DNA from 4 places in the Streptomyces sp. NPDC001750 genome. Region 1 is predicted to be linked to each of the others. Evidence: riboswitches for the same ligand, from Rfam matches in the RefSeq annotation. Region 1 holds a riboswitch; each other region holds the start of a gene.

Region 1 (4,812 bases):
CCTCTTCGAGCACCTGATGTTCCAGGGCTCCGGCCAGGTGAAGGGGAACGGACACTTCGAGCTGGTGCAGGGCGCCGGCGGTTCGCTCAACGGGACCACCAGCTTCGAGCGCACCAACTACTTCGAGACGATGCCCGCGCACCAGCTGGAGCTGGCCCTCTGGCTGGAGGCGGACCGGATGGGCTCGCTCCTCGCCGCGCTCGACGAGGAGTCGATGGAGAACCAGCGCGACGTCGTCAAGAACGAGCGCCGCCAGCGCTACGACAACGTCCCCTACGGCACGGCGTTCGAGCGGCTGACGGCGCTCGCCTACCCCGAGGGACACCCGTACCACCACACCCCGATCGGCTCGATGGCGGACCTGGACGCCGCGACGCTGGAGGACGCGCGCACCTTCTTCCGTACGTACTACGCGCCGAACAACGCGGTGCTGTCGGTCGTCGGCGACATCGACCCCGAGCAGACGCTCGCCTGGATCGAGAAGTACTTCGGCTCCATCCCCTCCCACGACGGGAAGCGGCCCCCGCGCGACGGCACGCTGCCCGACGTCATCGGCGAGCAGCTGCGCGAGGAGGTGCGCGAGGAGGTCCCGGCGCGGGCGCTGATGGCCGCCTACCGGCTCCCGCACGACGGCACCCGCGAGTGCGACGCGGCGGACCTCGCGCTGACCGTGCTCGGTGGCGGGGAGTCGTCGCGGCTGCACAACCGCCTGGTCCGCCGTGACCGGACGGCCGTGGCCGCCGGATTCGGGCTGCTGCGGCTGGCGGGCGCCCCGTCGCTCGGCTGGCTGGACGTCAAGACCTCCGGTGGTGTCGAGGTGCCGCGGATCGAGGCGGCGGTCGACGAGGAGCTGGCCCGGTTCGCCGCCGAGGGTCCGACGCCCGAGGAAATGGAGCGCGCCCAGGCCCAGTTGGAGCGCGAGTGGCTGGACCGGCTCGGTACGGTCGCGGGCCGCGCCGACGAACTGTGCCGGTTCGCCGTGCTGTTCGGCGACCCCCAGCTCGCCCTGACCGCGGTGCAGCGGGTTCTGGACGTGACGGCGGAGGAGGTCCAGGCGGTCGCCAAGGCCCGGCTGCGGCCCGACAACCGGGCGGTGCTGGCCTACGAACCGGTCGAACCGGCCGATTCCGCGGATACCGACGAGACCGACGCCGACGACACCGACGCGCACGAAGGAGCGGACAAGTGACCGACGCCGCCGCGACTGGAGTTTCGATGCAGTTCCACCCCCAGCCGGCCCCCGGCGTCGCACGCCCCTGGGCTTTCCCCGCGCCGGAGCGCGGTTCGCTGCCCAACGGCCTGACGGTGCTGCGCTGCCACCGCCCCGGCCAGCAGGTGGTGGCGGTCGAGATCGTCCTCGACGCCCCCCTGGACGCCGAGCCGGAGGGCCTGGACGGCGTGGCCACGATCATGGCGCGGGCCCTGTCCGAGGGCACCGACAAGCACACCGCCGAGGAGTTCGCCGCCGAGCTGGAGCGCTGCGGTGCCACGCTCGACGCGCACGCCGACCACCCCGGCCTCCGGGTCTCCCTGGAGGTCCCGGCCTCCCGGCTGGCCAAGGCGCTCGGACTGGTCGCCGAGGCGCTGCGGGCCCCCGCCTTCGCCGAGAGCGAGATCGAACGGCTGGTGCGCAACCGGCTCGACGAGATCCCGCACGAGCAGGCCAACCCGGCGCGCCGCGCCGCCAAGCAGCTCTCCAAGGAGCTCTTCCCGGCCGCGTCGCGGATGTCCCGGCCGCGCCAGGGCACCGAGGAGACGGTGGAACGGATCGACGCGGGGGCGGTGCGCGCCTTCTTCGAGGCCCATGTCCGGCCGTCCGCGGCGACCGTCGTGGTCGTCGGCGACCTGACCGGCATCGACCTGGAGGCCCTGCTCGCCGAGACGCTCGGCGACTGGTCGGGCGACACCGTCGAGCCTCGCCCCGCCCCGCCGATCACCGCCGACGACACCGGCCGGGTGGTCATCGTGGACCGTCCGGGCGCGGTGCAGACGCAGCTGCTGATCGGCCGGATCGGACCGGACCGGCACGACAGCGTGTGGCCCGCCCAGGTGCTCGGCACGTACTGCTTGGGCGGCACGCTCACCTCCCGGCTGGACCGGGTGCTGCGCGAGGAGAAGGGCTACACCTACGGTGTCCGCGCCTTCGCGCAGGTGCTGCGGTCGTCGGCCGCGGACTCGGTCACGGGCGCGACCGGCGCCGCCATGCTCGCGATCAGCGGATCGGTGGACACGGAGTCGACCGGACCGGCGCTGGAGGATCTGTGGACGGTCCTGCGGACGCTCGCGGCCGAGGGGCTCACCGACGAGGAGCGCGAGACCGCGGTGCAGAACCTCGTGGGCGTCGCGCCGCTGAAGTTCGAGACGGCTGCCTCCGTGGCGGGCACGCTGGCCGACCAGGTCGAGCAGCGCCTCCCGGACGACTTCCAGGCCCACCTGTACGCCCGGCTCGCGGAGGCCGGCACGGTCGAGGCGACCGCGGCCGTGGTCAGCGCCTTCCCGGGCGACCGTCTGGTGACGATCCTCGTCGGCGACGCGTCCCGGATCGAGGAGCCGGTCCGGGCGCTGGGCATCGGTGAGGTGTCGGTGGTCGCCGGCTGAGCGGTGTGCCGTCACGGTCCCGGCGGCCTTCCCGGGCGAAGACGCCGGGGACCGTCCGGACCTCTGGCGTCCCGGCCCCGCCGGTCCGACGGCCGGGCGTCCGGTGCCCCGTTCCCGTACGGGGCAGGTGTCGGAGGACAGCCGCAGACCGGGCCGTTCCGGGTGCCGAACGGGTGCGGCCCGACCGGCCCGGCCGGTCCGACGGCCGGGCGCGCGGGCGTCGAAGGCCCCTGTGAGCGATGTCTCGCCGGGGTCTTCCCCATGTGCGGTTCCGGTCGCCGGGTTGCCCGTACGTCCTGTGGCATGCGCTACAAAACGGCTTGTCCGTTTGGCGAACGAATGTGCTCGCGCTTAGCGTCGACCGGGCTGCCGGCCACTCGTATGTCGCGACCGCGACGCACCGGACAGCCATCGCCGAGTCCCCGCCGGGCGTGAGCCCTGGGGAGCCGGGGACCCAATGAAGTCCCTGGGGTGAATCGGAAGCCTGAGCCTCGGTGAGGCCGGGGCCTCCGTAGGAGACCTTCCTGCTCCGAACCCGTCAGCTAACCCGGTAGGCGAGAGGGAAGGAAAGGATCAGCCACTTCATGGCGTTCACCCGTGCCACCGGGAAGCATCGTGCCCCCGGCCGACTGACGCGCGGCAGCGCGAGGATCGCCGGCGTCGCGGCGCTGGCCACCACCGGCGTCATCGCAGGCGCCGCCTCCCCGGCCCTCGCCGCGGACGCCGAGACCTCCGCGGTCGGCGAGACCGGCCTGAACCAGGTCATCGCCATCCAGGACGTCATCGCCGACCGGATCGACGCCCAGGCCGACGCGCAGCAGCACCGGGCCGACCTCATCGCCGAGGCGAAGGAGGCGGCGCAGCGCAAGGCCGAGGCCGAGAAGCGTGCCCGGGCCGAGGCGAAGCGTGCCGCCGAGGCGCGGGCCGAGAAGGCGCGTGCCGCCCGCTCCGCCGAGCGCACCCGGCTGGGCCTCTTCCAGCTTCCGGTCGCCGGTTCCTACGTCACCACCGGCTACAAGTCCAGCGGTTCGCTCTGGTCCTCCGGCAGCCACTCGGGCATCGACTTCCACGCCGCGTCCGGCAGCTCCGTCGTCGCAGTCGGAGCCGGTACGGTCGTCGAGGCCGGCTGGGGCGGTGCGTACGGCAACAACATCGTGCTGCGCATGACGGACGGCACGTACACGCAGTACGGGCACCTCTCGTCGATCGGTGTCCGTGTCGGCCAGAGCGTCGGCGCGGGCCAGCAGATCGGCCTCTCCGGCTCGACCGGCAACTCCACCGGACCGCACCTCCACTTCGAGGCCCGGACCACGCCCTCCTACGGATCCGACATGGACCCCGTCGCGTATCTGCGTGCCCACGGCGTCTCCCTCTGACCGACGGCCGACCCGCGAACCGCCTCCCGAAGGCCCCGGCAGCACGCCGGGGCCTTCTGCATGTCCGGGTCGCCCCGTCAGCCGGACCCGTCCCTTGCGCGACCGTCCCGGATCCCGGGAAGAGGCGCCCGGGGCCGGGAAGGAATCCCGGGGCCGGAAGACGAAGGAGCCGCGGTGCCGGTGGGCGGCACCGCGGCTCCTTCGCGGGAATCGGTCCCGTGCCGAACCCCGGAAGTCCCGGAAGCGGGAATCCCGGAGATCCGGAACGTGGCTCAGACGGTCTCCGGGAGTTCGTCGAGCCCCTCCGCGACCAGCTTCGCCAGGCGGTCCAGGGCGGCCTCGGCGTCGTCCGCCTCGGACGCGAGCACGATCTCCTCGCCGCCCTGCGCGCCGAGCCCGAGCACCGCGAGCATGGAGGCGGCGTTCACCGGGGTGCCGTCGGCCTTGGAGATCGTCACGGGGATGCCGGACGCCGTGGCGGCGCGGACGAATATGGAAGCGGGGCGGGCGTGCAGGCCCTCGGCCCAGCCGACGTTGACGCGGCGCTCAGCCATGGTTCTGCCCTTCATGAATCAATAGTTGTCTAGACCACTCTCTCATGCGGTGCGCGGTGCTCCGGCCGACCCGCGAACACCCACGAGCGGTGCCGCAACGCCGTTCGGCCCCCCTCAGACTGCCCCGGGCCCGGCGGCTACGCGAGTGGTGGACGAGCCTTAGTCTGTGCCCATGCAGTCCTCGACGGAGCAGAGTCCGCGTCACGTCTATCCCGACCACTGGGAAGCGGACGTGGTCCTCCGTGACGGAGGCACCGCGCGGATCAGGCCCATCACCACGGACG
Region 2 (4,812 bases), on a different contig from region 1:
CCGCCCTGCGGAGAACCCCGTCGACCAGGCCGCGGCGGCCCCGGCCACCTGCCCCGCGGGCGCTCCCGAACTCTTCACGTGGGAGTTCGCCACCGACCCGTACCCCGCCTACGCCTGGCTGCGCGAGCACAGCCCCGTGCACCGCACCTCGCTGCCCAGCGGCGTCGAGGCGTGGCTGGTGACCCGGTACGCGGACGCCCGGCAGGCGCTCGCCGACGCGCGGCTCTCCAAGAACCCGGCACACCACGCCGAGCCCGCGCACGCCAAGGGGAAGACCGGCATCCCCGGCGAGCGCAAGGCGGAGCTGATGACGCATCTGCTGAACATCGACCCGCCCGACCACACCCGGCTGCGCCGTCTGGTCTCCAAGGCGTTCACCCCACGCCGGGTCGCCGCGTTCGCGCCGCGCGTGCAGGAGCTGACGGACGGGCTCATCGACCGCTTCGCCGCCGAGGGCCGGGCGGACCTCATCCACGACTTCGCCTTCCCGCTCCCCATCTACGCGATCTGCGACCTGCTCGGCGTCCCGCGCGAGGACCAGGACGACTTCCGGGACTGGGCGGGCATGATGATCCGGCACGGCGGCGGCCCGCGTGGCGGCGTCGCCCGGTCGGTGAAGAAGATGCGCGGCTATCTCGCCGAGCTCATCCACCGCAAGCGGGAGAACCCCGGGGACGACCTGATCTCCGGGCTGATCCGGGCCGGCGACCACGGCGAGCACCTCACCGAGAACGAGGCCGCGGCCATGGCCTTCATCCTGCTCTTCGCCGGTTTCGAGACGACCGTCAACCTGATCGGGAACGGGATGTACGCGCTGCTGCGCAATCCCGCCCAGCGCGAACGGCTGCAACGCTCCCTGGACGCGGGGGAGAGCGGACTGCTGGAGACCGGGATCGAGGAACTGCTGCGGTACGACGGCCCGGTGGAGCTGGCGACCTGGCGGTTCGCCACCGAGCCGCTGACGCTCGGCGGCCGGGACATCGCGGTCGGCGACCCCGTCCTGGTCGTGCTCGCCGCCGCCGACCGCGACCCGACGCGCTTCGAGGACCCCGACACGCTCGACCTCGCCCGACGTGACAATCAGCACCTCGGATACGGGCACGGCATCCACTACTGCCTCGGCGCGCCGCTCGCCCGACTGGAGGGACAGACCGCGCTCGCCACCCTGCTCAGGCGCCTTCCCGACCTGCGGCTCGCGGTGGAACCCGCCGATCTGCGGTGGCGCGGCGGGCTCATCATGCGCGGACTGCGCACGCTTCCCGTGGAGTTCGGGCCCCGGCCCGTCCGACTGGTTTCTGACGGGACGTCACATCTGTGATGTTCGCGTGATCGGCGCTGCATCGACTTGTGACACGCGTTCGAGTCCGGTTAGGTTCACCGTTCGGCCCCACCGGGTCGCTCGACCGAACTCGTCCGTCACACGGAAGGCAACCTCATGGGCTCCGCGAACGGCAGACACCGTCGCCCTCGTCAGGCACCCGCCATCGTCGTCGCGGCGGGCGTGACCGGATCCGCCATCGCCATCCCGCTGCTCGGCGCGGGCGCCGCGCAGGCGGCCGACTCCGGGACCTGGGACCGGGTCGCCGAGTGCGAGAGCGGCGGCTCCTGGAGCGCCGATTTCGGCAACGGCTCCTACGGCGGCCTTCAGCTCACCCCGGAGGTCTGGAAGGCGTACGGCGGTGAGGCGTACGCCCCGCGCGCCGACCTCGCCAGCCGCGCCCAGCAGATCGCGGTGGCCGAGGAGATCCTGGGCGACCGGGGTCCGCAGGCGTGGCCGAGCTGTGCGCCCCTCTCCGGCCTCGCGACGGGTGGGGGGCTGCCGGGGGTCGATCCGGGGGAGACCTCCTCCGGGAAGCCCGCGGGCGGCACCGGGGCGGAGGAGGGCGCGAAGAAGACGGGCGGCGCCGGGGCGGAGGAGGGCGCGAAGCCGGCTGACAAGTCGTCGCAGTCCCCGTCCGGCGAGGACGTCACGCCTTCGGGCCGTGCCGGGAAGCCGGATGCCGGGACCGGGACCGGGCCCGGGTCCGAGGTCACGCCCTCGCCCACCGGGTCCGCCACTTCATCCGCCGATACGCACCGTTCGCCCGAATCGGTAGATATGGGTGATTCGAACGCTTCTGTCGCTCCGTCAGGGTCGCCCGGCTCGGAAGGATCCGGGGCGTCGGGCGGTGTGGGCGGCAAGCATCGCGGCGCGCCGGCCGCCGAGGAGGGGTGGGGCGCCGACGGGGATGCCGGCCGCGAGTCGGGCCGTCACGCCTCGCGCGACGGCGGCGGGCGCGACGCGGCCTCCCCGGTCGCCGACGACACGTACACCGTCCGTCCTGGTGACAATCTCTGGGCGATCGCCGACGAGCAGAACGTCCCCGGTGGCTGGTCCGCGCTCTATGAGGCCAACAAGGAGGTCGTGGGCTCCGATCCGGACCTCATCCTTCCTGGCCAGAGCCTTGAGGTCGACGCGGAGGCCCGTTGAGGCCGGAGCCGGTGACCGGCTGACGGAGCCTCAAGAACCGGGACGCCTTCGGAGGCCCGTGTCCACTCCCATGCGAGTGAGACATGGGTCTCTTTGCGTCAATTGGCGTGTTGGGCCTGGAGGTCCCGTCCATATCGCGCCCCACCTGCGAAAACGACGGTTCCTCAGATGCAAGTAAGGGATGATTGCCCGATGTGTCCGTCTTTGAATGTGGGGCTTATATGTGTTTACGGTCGTAACCGCTCGCACCGCGGGCCCCGTCGACCGTCACGCCGAATCCTGCCGTCGGTCGGAGGGAACAGACGCGTTCAAGCGCCGTAGGCAGGAGCGGGGGACCCAGGTAGGCGCCGGCCCCGATCGTCGCGAGACGCATCAGGACCGGCTTGGGGTGAAGTCGCGTGCTAGGACGTGCGACCGGGCAACTCACTCGGCCCGAACCCGACAGCTCACCTCGTAGGCGTCGGTGAGGAGACCTCCATGCTGTTTTCCGGCAAGGGCAAGCACCGCCGCCCGTCCAAGGCCGTCCGCGTCGCCACGCTCGCCGGAGTCGCCGGCTCCGCCGTCGCCGTCCCGCTGATGGGCGCGACCGGCGCTTCCGCCGCCTCCGTCGCCACCTGGGACGCCGTCGCCCAGTGCGAGTCCGGTGGCAACTGGTCCATCAACACCGGCAACGGCTACTACGGCGGTCTGCAGTTCTCGCAGTCCAGCTGGGCCGCCGCCGGCGGTCTGAAGTACGCGCCGCGCGCCGACCTGGCCACCAAGGCCCAGCAGATCGCCACCGCCGAGCGGCTCCTCGACATGCAGGGTCCGGGTGCCTGGGGCTGCGCCTCCGCCGGCAACCTGCGCAACGACGGTGTCGACCCGGGCGTCGATACCTCCTCGAAGAGCTCCGGCACCGCTCAGAAGCAGAGCACCCAGGCGGCCCCCGAGCAGCAGGCCCAGCCGAAGCAGACCGAGCGCGCCGAGGTCCCCGCCTCCCGCTCCGACCGTCCCGCCGCCCCGCGGACCGAGTCGAAGAAGACCGTCACCACCCCGACCGGCAAGAAGGTCAAGAAGGGTGACGGCGAGTACAAGGTCGTCTCCGGTGACTCCCTCAGCAAGATCGCCGCCGCCCACGGCGTCGAAGGCGGCTGGCAGCGGCTGTTCGAGCTGAACAAGGGCATCGTCGAGAACGCCGACCTGATCTACCCGGGTCAGCAGCTGCACCTGACGAAGTAGTCCGGTCCCTCTCCTCTCCGGATGCCCGGCCCGGCGCGCTCCCCCGCGCGCCGGGCCGGGGCGTCTGCTCGGAGCGCGCGCCGCGCGCCGACGCGGCACCGCGCGTCCCGCACCCGGGCGTGCGCCGCTCGTGTGCGGCGCAGTTCGTTCAACTGTTGTAGTTACTGATCCGTAATATTCTGGCCATTTGCCCGGGATCGTGCACTCCCGGGTCCTTTTTCGTCCCAGGGGGCGGGCGGTCGTCGGGCTGAACGGGCGGGGCCGGTTAGGCTCTTGTCGCAAGGCCAAAGTGACCCTGCAGAACCAGTGTCATATCCCAGAAGGAGATGCCTCGTGCCGTCCATCGACGTCGTCGTAGCCCGGGAAATCCTCGACTCCCGGGGGAACCCCACGGTCGAGGTCGAGGTCGGCCTCGACGACGGCAGCACGGGTCGTGCTGCCGTGCCGTCCGGCGCCTCCACCGGTGCCTTCGAGGCCATTGAGCTTCGCGACGGCGACCCCAACCGCTACCAGGGCAAGGGTGTCGAGAAGGCCGTGCTCGCCGTCATCGAGCAGATCGGCCCGGAGCTCGTCGGCTACGACGCGACCGAGCAGCGGCTGATCGACCAGGCGATGTTCGACCTGGACGCCACCGAGAACAAGGGCTCGCTCGGAGCCAACGCCATCCTGGGTGTCTCACTGGCCGTCGCGCACGCCGCCTCCGAGGCGTCGGACCTGCCGCTGTTCCGCTACCTCGGCGGTCCGAACGCGCACCTGCTGCCCGTCCCGATGATGAACATCCTCAACGGTGGGTCGCACGCCGACTCCAACGTGGACATCCAGGAGTTCATGATCGCCCCGATCGGCGCCGAGTCCTTCTCCGAGGCCCTGCGCTGGGGCGCCGAGATCTACCACACGCTGAAGAAGGTCCTGAAGGGCAAGGGCCTGTCGACCGGCCTCGGCGACGAGGGCGGCTTCGCGCCGAACCTGGAGTCGAACCGCGCCGCCCTCGACCTCATCATCGAGGCCATCAAGGAAGCCGGCTACGTCCCGGGCAAGGACATCGCGCTCGCGCTCGACGTCGCCGCGTCCGAGTTCTACAAGGACGGCACGTACGAGTTCGAGGGCAAGTCCCGCTCGGCCGC
Region 3 (4,812 bases), on a different contig from region 1:
GGGTAGTTGTCCACGGTCGCTCCCGGTCGCCGCTGTCCCGTCGCATCGACCCATTGATGGGTAAAACAGTCATATCACCACACATTCGATTCCGCTCGTCGCCTCCGGGTGGTCACGAGCACGGCCGGACATGGCGTAGAGTTGTGTTCACCGACGCGGGGTGGAGCAGCTCGGTAGCTCGCTGGGCTCATAACCCAGAGGTCGCAGGTTCAAATCCTGTCCCCGCTACTGAAGACCCGGGCCCGGCGCGTACAGCGTGCCGGGCCCGGGGTTTTTCGTGCCGCCGCTGGATGGCGCGAGGTGAGTGGGCGGCGTGTGAGGTGTGCCACGCGCGTACCTCTGTTGGGCGATGCGGAGTCGCCGCGCGGCTGAGCTCCGGTGAGCCTGGGGGCGGGGCGCGGTACCGTCCGCAGCCGTGCGTGTACCGGGCAGGAGACCACAGGTGTGGAAGCGGCTGAAGCGGCGCGGCGGGCATGCCGGGGGCAGGCATGCCGGAGGGGTTGCCGGCGGCGCCGGTGCCCGTCGGTTCGTGCGCATGCTGCCGACCCTGATGATCGTCGGCGGGCTGCTGTTCGACCTGTTCACCCCGCCGGTCTTCACCGCCATCCCGCTGTTCGTCGCGGCGCCGCTGATCGCCGCGCCGTTCTTCTCGTTGTCCAACACCGTGCGCACCGGCATCGCCTCGATGCTGGCCGTCGTCGCGCTCCGGCTGGCCACCGACTCGCTGCCGGCGGCCGTGCCGCTGATCGAGCTGCTCACGCTGGCGACCGTCTCGGTGCTCGCGGTGGTGATCAACCGAGTCGTGCAGCGGAGCAACGAGCAGCTGGCCTCCGCGCGGGTCATCGCGGAGCGGGCCATGCGGGCGGTGCTGCCGAAGCCGTCCGACCGGATCGGTGGGCTCCATGTGGCGGCGCGGTACGAGGCCGCGCAGGCCGACGAGTTCGTCGGCGGTGACCTGTTCGCGGTGACGGACACCCCGTATGGGGTGCGGCTGGTGGTCGGTGACGTGCGGGGGAAGGGCCTCGACGCCGTGGAGACGGTCGCCGTGGTCATCGGGGCGTTCCGGGAGGCGGCCGAACAGGAGCGCTCGCTGGAGGGCGTGGCGCGTCGGCTGGAGCGGGCGCTGGTGCGGGAGAGGAGGGCGCGCCGGGGCGGGCCCGATGTCGTCGAGGGCTTCACCACCGCCGTGCTGGCCGAGATCCCGGCCGGCCTGTCCCGGGTCCGGATCGTCAACCGCGGCCACCCCGAGCCGATCCTGCTGTATCCGGACGGGGCGCTGGACGTGCTGGCGCCCTCGATGCCCGCGTTGCCGCTCGGGATGGACCTGGGCGTGTGGCCCGACCGGACGGACGAGTGGGATCTGCGGCCGGGGGCGACACTGCTCCTCTACACGGACGGCCTCTCCGAGGCGCGGAACGCCCAGGGGGACTTCTACGATCCGGCGGCCCGGCTGTGCGGGCGGATCTTTCCCGGGCCGGAGGAGCTGCTGTCCGCGCTGACCGACGACGTACGGCTGCACACGGGGGGCGAGTCGACCGATGACATGGCCCTGCTCGCGGTCGTGCGCCCCGCGGAGGGGCAGCCGGAGCGGCGCAGGACCGTCCGGATCGTGGGGCCGGACCCGGCATGACGGACGGTCCGGGGCGGCTGGGCCTGTGCAAGAGGGGCCGGGGCGTCCGGGCGCCGGGCGTGTGCAAGAAGGCCGTGAGGGGTTCGGTCGGGTGCGCCCGTGAGGCCGCGGACGTCCGTCCGGGCGGCCGGGTGCGGCCGAGCGGACCGCGGTGCCACCGTACGTAATCGAAAGACGCCGCTCCGCATAACATTTGACGCAACGTCAGTGACGAGGTATTGACTGAGACCCGATCAAGTCGTCTAAATACGCCCCGAGATGTCCAGTAAAGTCCAGGCCAAAGACGTGAACGATCAGTGGGGACGGCTTGGAATCAGGGCCCGGTGTCTATTAACGTTCGATAACGCAGCGCGGTCGTCCCAGCCGTCGTCAGAGGCGGCACCGTGCGCGAGCGCCGAATCCCGAAAGGGAACCGGGGAACCACCACCCTGGGGTGAATCGGACATCCGGGTCTCGTGAGAGACGCGGTGTCCGTAGGAGACCTTCCTGCTCCGAACCCGTCAGCTAACCCGGTAGGCGAGAAGGAAGGAAAGGAGTGCGCCCCCGTGGCGTCCAACAAGCCTGCCCCCGAGGCCCCCGCTCGGCTCGATTCCGCGTACGGTTCCGAGTTCGGCACCGACTTCGGCCCCGGTTACGGTGCGGGCCCCGGCTACGGCTCCGACTACGGAACGGCCGGGATGACGACGGTGTCCGGCACCGCGGATCGCATGGACCACGGAATCGGATCGGAGATGGCCGCCACCGCGACCCTGCCCGGCGCCGACTTCGGTGTCGACGACGAGCGCGGCTGGGGCGAGTGGAACCCCACCGAGGAGACCGTCCGCCCCGTACGCGGCAAGCACCGGGTCGCCAAGCAGCGCAACGGACTCGCCCGCAGTTCCGCAGTGCTCGGGGTCGGCGTCATCGCGGCGGTCGGCGCGGGCGGCATGGCCACCGCGCAGGGCAAGCCGCCGGTGTCCATCTCCCTTCCCGACTCCATCGCGGACAACCTGCCCGACGCCAAGTCGCTTCCCGGCGTGGGCGCCCTCCTCTCCGACAAGTCCGAGGACGACGGGGCCGCGCCCGCCACCGCCCCGCTCACCACCGCGGGCATCACCACCGCCGAGGCCGAGCAGGGCACGACCGACGCGGGCGAGGCGCTGCGTGCCCGCATCCTCCAGCAGGCCGAGCAGCAGCAGGCCGCCGCCGACGCGGAGGCCAGGGAGGCCCAGGAGAAGGCCGCGGCGGAGAAGGCCGCGGCCGAGGCCAAGAAGCAGCAGGACGCCGCCGAGGCCAAGGCCGCCGCCGAGAAGAAGAAGGCGGAGGAGGAGGCGAAGAAGAAGGCCGAGGCCCTGCGGCTCGCCAAGCTCGCCGCCAGCTACGCCGTCCCGACCACCTCGTACACGATCACCTCGACGTACGGCCAGGCCGGCACGATGTGGTCCTCCGGTCACCACACCGGCCTCGACTTCGCGGCGCCGACGGGCACCCCCGTCAAGGCCGTTCACGGCGGCACCATCAAGTCGGCGGGCTGGTCCGGCTCGTACGGCTACCGCACGGTGCTGGAGCTGGAGGACGGCACGGAGATCTGGTACTGCCACCAGTCCTCGATCGGCGTCGGGGTCGGCCAGAAGGTCTCCACCGGGGACACCATCGGCCGGGTCGGCGCGACCGGCAACGTGACGGGTCCCCACCTCCACCTGGAGATCCACACCGCCGACGGCACGGGCGTGGATCCGATGGGCTGGCTGCGGAGCAAGGGCCTCAACATCTGAGGCACCCGCGTCGGCGATGCACGCGCGTACAACGATGCACGGGCGGACGGCGCGGACCACACCGAACAGCCCTCCGCCGAACGGCGGATGCGCGGAATACCGTTTTGGCGGGAACACGTTGATCGATTCATGACTTCCCTTCGCCAACTCGGCTCTTCCGATCTTCAGGTGTTCCCACTCGCCCTCGGCGGCAATGTCTTCGGCTGGACGGCCGACGAGGCGCAGTCGTTCGCCGTGCTGGACGCCTACACGGAGGCGGGTGGCAACTTCGTCGACACCGCCGACGCCTACTCCGCCTGGGTGCCGGGGAACGAGGGCGGCGAGTCGGAGACCGTCATCGGCAAGTGGCTCGCGTCCCGGCCCGGCCGGTCCGACGTCGTCGTCGCCACCAAGGTCGGTGCCCACCCCTCGTACAAGGGTCTCTCCGCCGCCACCATCAAGGCGGCGGCGGAAGAGTCGCTGCGCAGGCTCGGCAGGGACCACATCGACCTCTACTACACGCACTTCGACGACGAGACCGTGCCGGTCGAGGAGATCATCACCACCCTCGACGAGCTGGTGAAGGCCGGCAAGGTGCGCGAGATCGCCGCGTCCAACATCAGCCCCGAGCGGCTCCGGGCGTCCCTGGACTTCTCCGAGCGCGAGGGGCTGGCCCGTTACGTCGCCCTGCAGCCGCACTACAACCTCGTCTCCCGCGACACCTACGAGGGCGCACTCCAGGACACGGCCGCGCGGGCCGGGCTCGCCGCCGTCCCGTACTTCGCCCTGGCCTCCGGATTCCTCACGGGCAAGTACCGCCCGGGCGCCCCGGTGGAGAGCGCGCGTGCGCAGAGCGCGGGGAAGTACCTGGAGTCGGAGCGCGGGCAGAACGTCCTCGCCGCCCTGGACCGGGTCGCCCAGGCCCATGACGCACAGATCGCGACCGTGGCGCTGGCCTGGCTCGCGTCCCGGCCGACCGTCGTCGCGCCGATCGCCTCGGCCCGTACGGTCGAGCAGTTGCCCGCCCTGACGGCCGTCGCCGACCTCCGGCTGACCGAGGGGGAGCTGGCCGACCTCACCGAGGCTTCCGCCTGACGGGCGCCACCGGCGGGCACGGCAGCCGCGGCAGGCCGACCGGCGGACCGGGTGGCGGACTGTTCCGTCACCGGCGGCGGATCGTGCTCGGGTCCGGCCGCGCTCCGGTCGCTCCGCCGAACTGAGCGTCTCCACGAACGCCCCGGAAGCATCGCGCTCCCGGGGCGTTCGCGCGTCCGTGGCGCCCGGAGCTACCGGGGCGGCAGCTGATACGGGTTGTAGCCGCCGTACGCCTGGTGCGGCGGCGGGAACGCGGCCGGGGCCGACGTCGGCCAGTACGCGGCCGGGGCGGGCGGGAACGGGTAGGGGTAGGGGCGCAGGAGGCCCGCCGCCTGCGCGGCGTAGGCGAGGGCG
Region 4 (4,812 bases), on a different contig from region 1:
GGTGCCGAATGCCATGCCGATGGCCACCACGACGAGCCCCACGATGAACGGACTGAGATTGGCGCCCGGTGGCGTGTTGAGCAGATCCGTGACCGCGAAGATCAGCAGGACCAGAATGGCGGTTCCGATGATCTGGTCCCGCAGCGCTCCCCATTCGGTGACGGGGAGTGCGGTATTGCCGTTGGCGGGCAGGGTCGAGAAGACGCCTTGTGTTTTGATGGTGTGTCCGGGATCCGCTCTCGCCAGTGCCTCGGTGTAATTCCAGCGCACCACCAGTGCGGCGACGAAGGCGCCCGCCAGTTGTGCGAGGGAATAGGGTGCGACCTTCCTCCAGGGGAAATCCTTGAACGCCGCGAGCGAGAGCGTCACGGCCGGATTGAGGTGAGCACCGCTCAGTCGGCCCGCCACATAGATGCCCAGGGTGACTCCGAGCCCCCAGGCCCAGGCGATGCTGTCGTGGTTTCCGAGTCCGCCCGGCGGGTCGGTGAGCGCGCCGCCGGCCGCGACCTGGGCCACCACCCCACAGCCGAAGAGAATGAGAATCAGCGTTCCGGCGAATTCCGCCGCGAGTTCCCCGCCGAGTCCCGACAACCCGCGCCGTTCCATGGAGATCTCGCTTCCTGTCGGGTCACGGCGGTTGGCGGCATTGATCCAGATCTGAGCGTAGGTGTGCGGGTCTGCTTCCGCACGCGGTGCTGCGGCGGTGGTGTGAGGACGGTCCTCTGCCCGTCCCGCCGGGCCGGACGGCTCCCGGTGCCGGGGTGCCACGCAGCCCGGGACGCGGGTGTTCCACGGTGGCGAGGGCCTGCAAGGCGGTCGCCATGTGCGCGGTCCCGTACCTGCCCGGCGCGGGGTCCGCTCCATGCGCTGACGTACGCCGCGGGCGGCTGGGAGTCCGGGCGGGAAGGGAGAGGGCCCTGGGGACCGGACGTTGGACGTGGACCTCTCGACGGTGGTCGCCGCTCTCGGGACGGCGGTGATCGGGCAGGTGCTGGACGGCGCCTCGCTGATCGTCGTCTTCGTGACGCCCGGCGCCCCGGAGGCACTGGCCACCGCGCGGACTGCCGAGTCGGTGCGCGGTCTGTTCGATCTCGGGCCCGCGGCGGCGACGCGGCCGGGTGAGGGCGACACCGAGGAGGTGGTGCCCGCCGGGCGGCTGAGGGCCGGGGACATGACCCTGGCCTCGCCGCGGCGGCCGAGCGCCCCGGCGAGCATCCCCGACGTGGGCCGTCGTCGTCGCGGGCCGCTCCCGTGACCTCGTGCGGCCCGCCCGTGAAGGACTTCCCTCCGAGCCCGGCACCGGCGCGTCGCCGCCACCGTGGACGGCCGTGCCCTCGCCGTCGACAGCCCCGGCTGGACCCGCCCGCACGGCCGGAGGAGGACGGCCGCACCGCCGCCGTGCTGGTCGCCCGCGACGGCGCCCCGGTCGGCCTCCTCGGTGTGGCCGACCGGCCACGCGACGACGCCCGGGTCCGCATGCCCGGCTTGTGGGGGCGTTCAGGTGTTCCGTGCCGAAGACGCACGTGACTGGTTCCGACGTTCACCCGACAGAACGAAGAGATGTCCCTTTTGCTCACATTTGAAGTGAGTTGCAAATTTAGCCGGTAAGGCCGCTTTCGGTAATTGTTGCGCCGTTTGAGGGGTGGGCGGAATGTCCCTTTTGTCGCTTCGTGGTGTGAGTCACGTAAAGACCCGCCGGAGGGTCGGTCCGCGATTCGGCTCCCCTTGTCGCGCAAGGCGAGTCGAGTTCGATCTGTGAGGTGGATTACTGCGAATTCCATGAATTGATCATGTGAATCAATTGTGATCAAAAAATTCGGGCTTGTTCCGCTCCGCTTTTCTCGCCTACGGTCACCGTCAATCCGGACGGAACGCCGAATCCTGCCGCCGTCCGAGAAACCCGACCCACTTGTCCACGGCAGGAGCGGGGGAACCAGGTAGGCCGCCGGTCCGGTATCCGGAACGGCTCGGGGTGAAGTCGCATTCTGTGCGGCCAGACATCTCCAGTCTGAACCCGACAGCTCACCTCGCAGGCGACGGAGAGGAATTCACCATGACCGCAACGGGTACGTACCGTCGCCGCTCGTCCACCCTCCGGACCCGTGGCCTCATCGCCGCGGCCACGGGCGGAGTCGCCCTGGTGCTTCCGCTGATCGGAGCGGGTTTCGCCTCGGCCGCCCCGGCCCAGGCCGCCACCACCGAAAAGGCCGCGGTGCCGGCCGCCGTCACCGGAAGTGTTTCCCCGCAGAAGGCAGCGATCGTCACGCATTCCGTGATCTCCGGGGACACCCTTTCCAAGATCGCGCAGAGCTACGCCGTCGCAGGCGGCTGGCAGAAGCTGTACGAGGGCAACCGGGAGATCATCGGGAGCAATCCCTCCCTCATTCGCCCGGGGATGAAGCTGGCCGTCGGTGCCGAGTCCGAGGCCGCCACCGGTGCCTCCGGCGCTTCGTCCGCGACCGTCACCGCCGCGCCGGTCTCCTACGCGGACAACCTGGACGGCTGGATCAGGGAGTCGCTGGCCATCATGGCCCGGCACGGCATTCCCGGCAGCTACGACGGCATCCACCGCAACGTCATGCGTGAGTCCTCCGGCAACCCCAGGGCCATCAACAACTGGGACTCGAACGCCGTCGCCGGAACGCCGTCCAAGGGCCTGCTCCAGGTCATCGACCCGACGTTCCGCGCCTACCACGTGCCGGGCACGCCGTTCGACAGCTACGACCCGGTCGCCAACATCACGGCCGCGTGCAACTACGCCGCCGACAAGTACGGCTCCATCGACAACGTCTTCGGCGCCTACTGACCCATGCCGGCCCGGCCCCGTGCCGGTACGACGCGACGGGATGCGCCCCTCTGGAAGCCGCACGGCTCCCCGAGGGGCGCATCCCGTCGCGTCGTACCGGGGCCCCGTCGCTACCCGCCCCGCCCGCCGGCGGGGCGCATTTCGCCCGTGGTCACTCCAGGGCGCTGTCCGCCGACCGTTGCGGCCGCCGCAGCGGCGGTCTGGGAACCGTCGCCGCCGCGCCCTCCCGGACGGAGTGCACCGCCGCGTCGTGAAGACGCCTGCTGTCCTCCTCGGAGCAGCAGGGCACGGGGCTGCCCGACATGGTGAACCAGTCGATCGCACCCGTGTACTGCACGGTCACCTGAGCCATGTCGTCGGCCCAGGTCGTGTGAACGGTCAGGTCCCCGGTCAGGACGCCGACCTCGTCCGTGAGCACGCCTCCACGCCCCGAGAACACACCACGAGTGGTCCATGACGCCCAAGCCATGTACCCAGGCTGACACCAGGTACGCGGATCCGCGACCCGCGGGAGCGCGCCGCTCAGCACTGTCCCGTAATCCCCGGCGGGTGCGACGACAGCTACGGCCCCTTGCTGCGTTGTCGGAACATCCGCATACATCCGGTATGCGAACGTCCCTCCGCCTTACGATGCACCGCATCCGACGCCGCGCGCTGATCCACCAGGGATTACGGGACAGCCCTTAGGCGCCCCGGGGTGCCGGAGTCCGTTCCGGAATGCGGAACGGGCGAAACTTTCCCTCCGGGCCGGCTGCGGTTCCCGTACCCGCCAATCGCCCGAGAATTGACGCACTTCTTACGCCGAACCGTCGGATCCTCGCTCCAAAACAACGAATTCCGTAGGTAAACAGCTCTTGACCTGCGGAACTCGTCGGGATTGCATGTCGCGCTGGGAGCGACGAAACCACTCATCACGTCCTCGTCTGGAGGCGATACCGCTCCCGTTCTCAAACACCGCACCTGTTGATCGGAAACGCACGATGACCGAAACGCTCAGCGCTCCCCAGGCGCTCGCGCCGGCTACCGGCCCCATCCCGCAGAAGCTCAAGCGTTCCATCGGCGTCGTCGGCGGGACACTGCTGACGCTGTCCTGCGTGACGCCCGCCTCGACCCTCTTCGTGGTCGTACCGGACCTGTTCTCCAGCCTCGGCACGTACACCGCCCTCACCATCGCCATCGGCTCGCTGCTCTGCATCGCGGTCGCCTTCTGCTACTCGGAGCTGGGCACCCTGATCCCGAGCGCGGGAGGCGAGTACGCGATGGTGTCGACCATGGCGGGGCGGCTGGCCGGCTGGCTCGTCTTCGTGCTGTCCCTGCTGGTCGTGATGATCGTGCCTCCCGTCATCGCCATGGGAACGGCCGACTACCTCGCCCCCGTCGTGCACATCCCGGCCCCCGTCGCGGGCGCCGGTGTCATGCTGCTCGCCACCCTCGCCGGTCTGCTGGACCTGCGGGCCAACGCCTGGATCACCGGGATCTTCCTCGTCCTCGAGGTGATCGCCGCGGCCGTCGTCGCCGTACTCGGATTCGCGCACTCCGAGCGCGGGGCGTCCGCCCTCGTGCACGGCCAGGTCGCCTCGTCGGACGGCACGACCTCCACGGTCACCGCGATGATGGTGGTCTCGGGGCTCGCGATCGCACTCTTCATCACGCAGGGCTTCTCCACCGCCGTCTACCTCTCCGAGGAACTGGAGAACCCCCGCCGCAACGTGGCCCGCACCGTGCTCGCCACCCTCGCCATCTCCTCGGCGGTCATCCTCGTCCCCGTCATCGCCATCACGCTCGGCGCCCCGGACCTCGCGGCGCTCACCTCGGGCGACCTCAACACGATGGTCGCCGCCTGGTCCAACTCGGCCGTCGGCACGTTCGTCAGCCTCTGCGTGGCCCTCGCCATCATCAACGCGGGCATCGTGATGGTCATCCAGAACTCACGGGTCCTGTTCGCGTCCGCCCGGGACAAGGCATGGCCCCAGCCGGTCAACAACGCGCTGTCCCGGCTCGGCCGG

The links. Region 1 has a riboswitch for cyclic di-AMP ahead of ACFYY6_RS25670 (M23 family metallopeptidase). Riboswitches for the same ligand answer to the same signal wherever they lie in the genome.
Positions count from the first base shown of each region.
Region 2: another riboswitch for cyclic di-AMP. It lies ahead of ACFYY6_RS16535 (transglycosylase family protein); the one in region 1 lies ahead of ACFYY6_RS25670 (M23 family metallopeptidase).
Region 3: another riboswitch for cyclic di-AMP. It lies ahead of ACFYY6_RS17450 (M23 family metallopeptidase); the one in region 1 lies ahead of ACFYY6_RS25670 (M23 family metallopeptidase).
Region 4: another riboswitch for cyclic di-AMP. It lies ahead of ACFYY6_RS06445 (LysM peptidoglycan-binding domain-containing protein); the one in region 1 lies ahead of ACFYY6_RS25670 (M23 family metallopeptidase).

Region 1 covers NZ_JBIAUE010000018.1:110,573-115,384, forward strand. The annotation lists gene ACFYY6_RS25660 (pitrilysin family protein) at 1-1,189, shown strand, start outside; gene ACFYY6_RS25665 (M16 family metallopeptidase) at 1,216-2,598, shown strand; cyclic di-AMP (ydaO/yuaA leader) riboswitch at 3,001-3,170, shown strand; gene ACFYY6_RS25670 (M23 family metallopeptidase) at 3,183-3,974, shown strand; gene ACFYY6_RS25675 (HPr family phosphocarrier protein) at 4,247-4,528, opposite strand; gene ACFYY6_RS25680 (GNAT family N-acetyltransferase) at 4,701-4,812, shown strand, end outside.
Region 2 covers NZ_JBIAUE010000009.1:91,713-96,524, reverse strand. The annotation lists gene ACFYY6_RS16545 (cytochrome P450) at 1-1,318, shown strand, start outside; gene ACFYY6_RS16540 (transglycosylase family protein) at 1,436-2,470, shown strand; cyclic di-AMP (ydaO/yuaA leader) riboswitch at 2,774-2,945, shown strand; gene ACFYY6_RS16535 (transglycosylase family protein) at 2,948-3,688, shown strand; gene eno (phosphopyruvate hydratase) at 4,022-4,812, shown strand, end outside.
Region 3 covers NZ_JBIAUE010000010.1:24,127-28,938, reverse strand. The annotation lists gene ACFYY6_RS17465 (SHOCT domain-containing protein) at 1-14, opposite strand, end outside; tRNA gene ACFYY6_RS17460 (tRNA-Met) at 155-228, shown strand; gene ACFYY6_RS17455 (PP2C family protein-serine/threonine phosphatase) at 455-1,630, shown strand; cyclic di-AMP (ydaO/yuaA leader) riboswitch at 2,013-2,164, shown strand; gene ACFYY6_RS17450 (M23 family metallopeptidase) at 2,362-3,384, shown strand; gene ACFYY6_RS17445 (aldo/keto reductase) at 3,514-4,458, shown strand; gene ACFYY6_RS17440 (PrsW family intramembrane metalloprotease) at 4,650-4,812, opposite strand, start outside.
Region 4 covers NZ_JBIAUE010000003.1:56,802-61,613, reverse strand. The annotation lists gene ACFYY6_RS06455 (MIP/aquaporin family protein) at 1-606, opposite strand, end outside; gene ACFYY6_RS06450 (hypothetical protein) at 938-1,255, shown strand; cyclic di-AMP (ydaO/yuaA leader) riboswitch at 1,863-2,049, shown strand; gene ACFYY6_RS06445 (LysM peptidoglycan-binding domain-containing protein) at 2,054-2,806, shown strand; gene ACFYY6_RS06440 (hypothetical protein) at 2,958-3,275, opposite strand; gene ACFYY6_RS06435 (APC family permease) at 3,787-4,812, shown strand, end outside.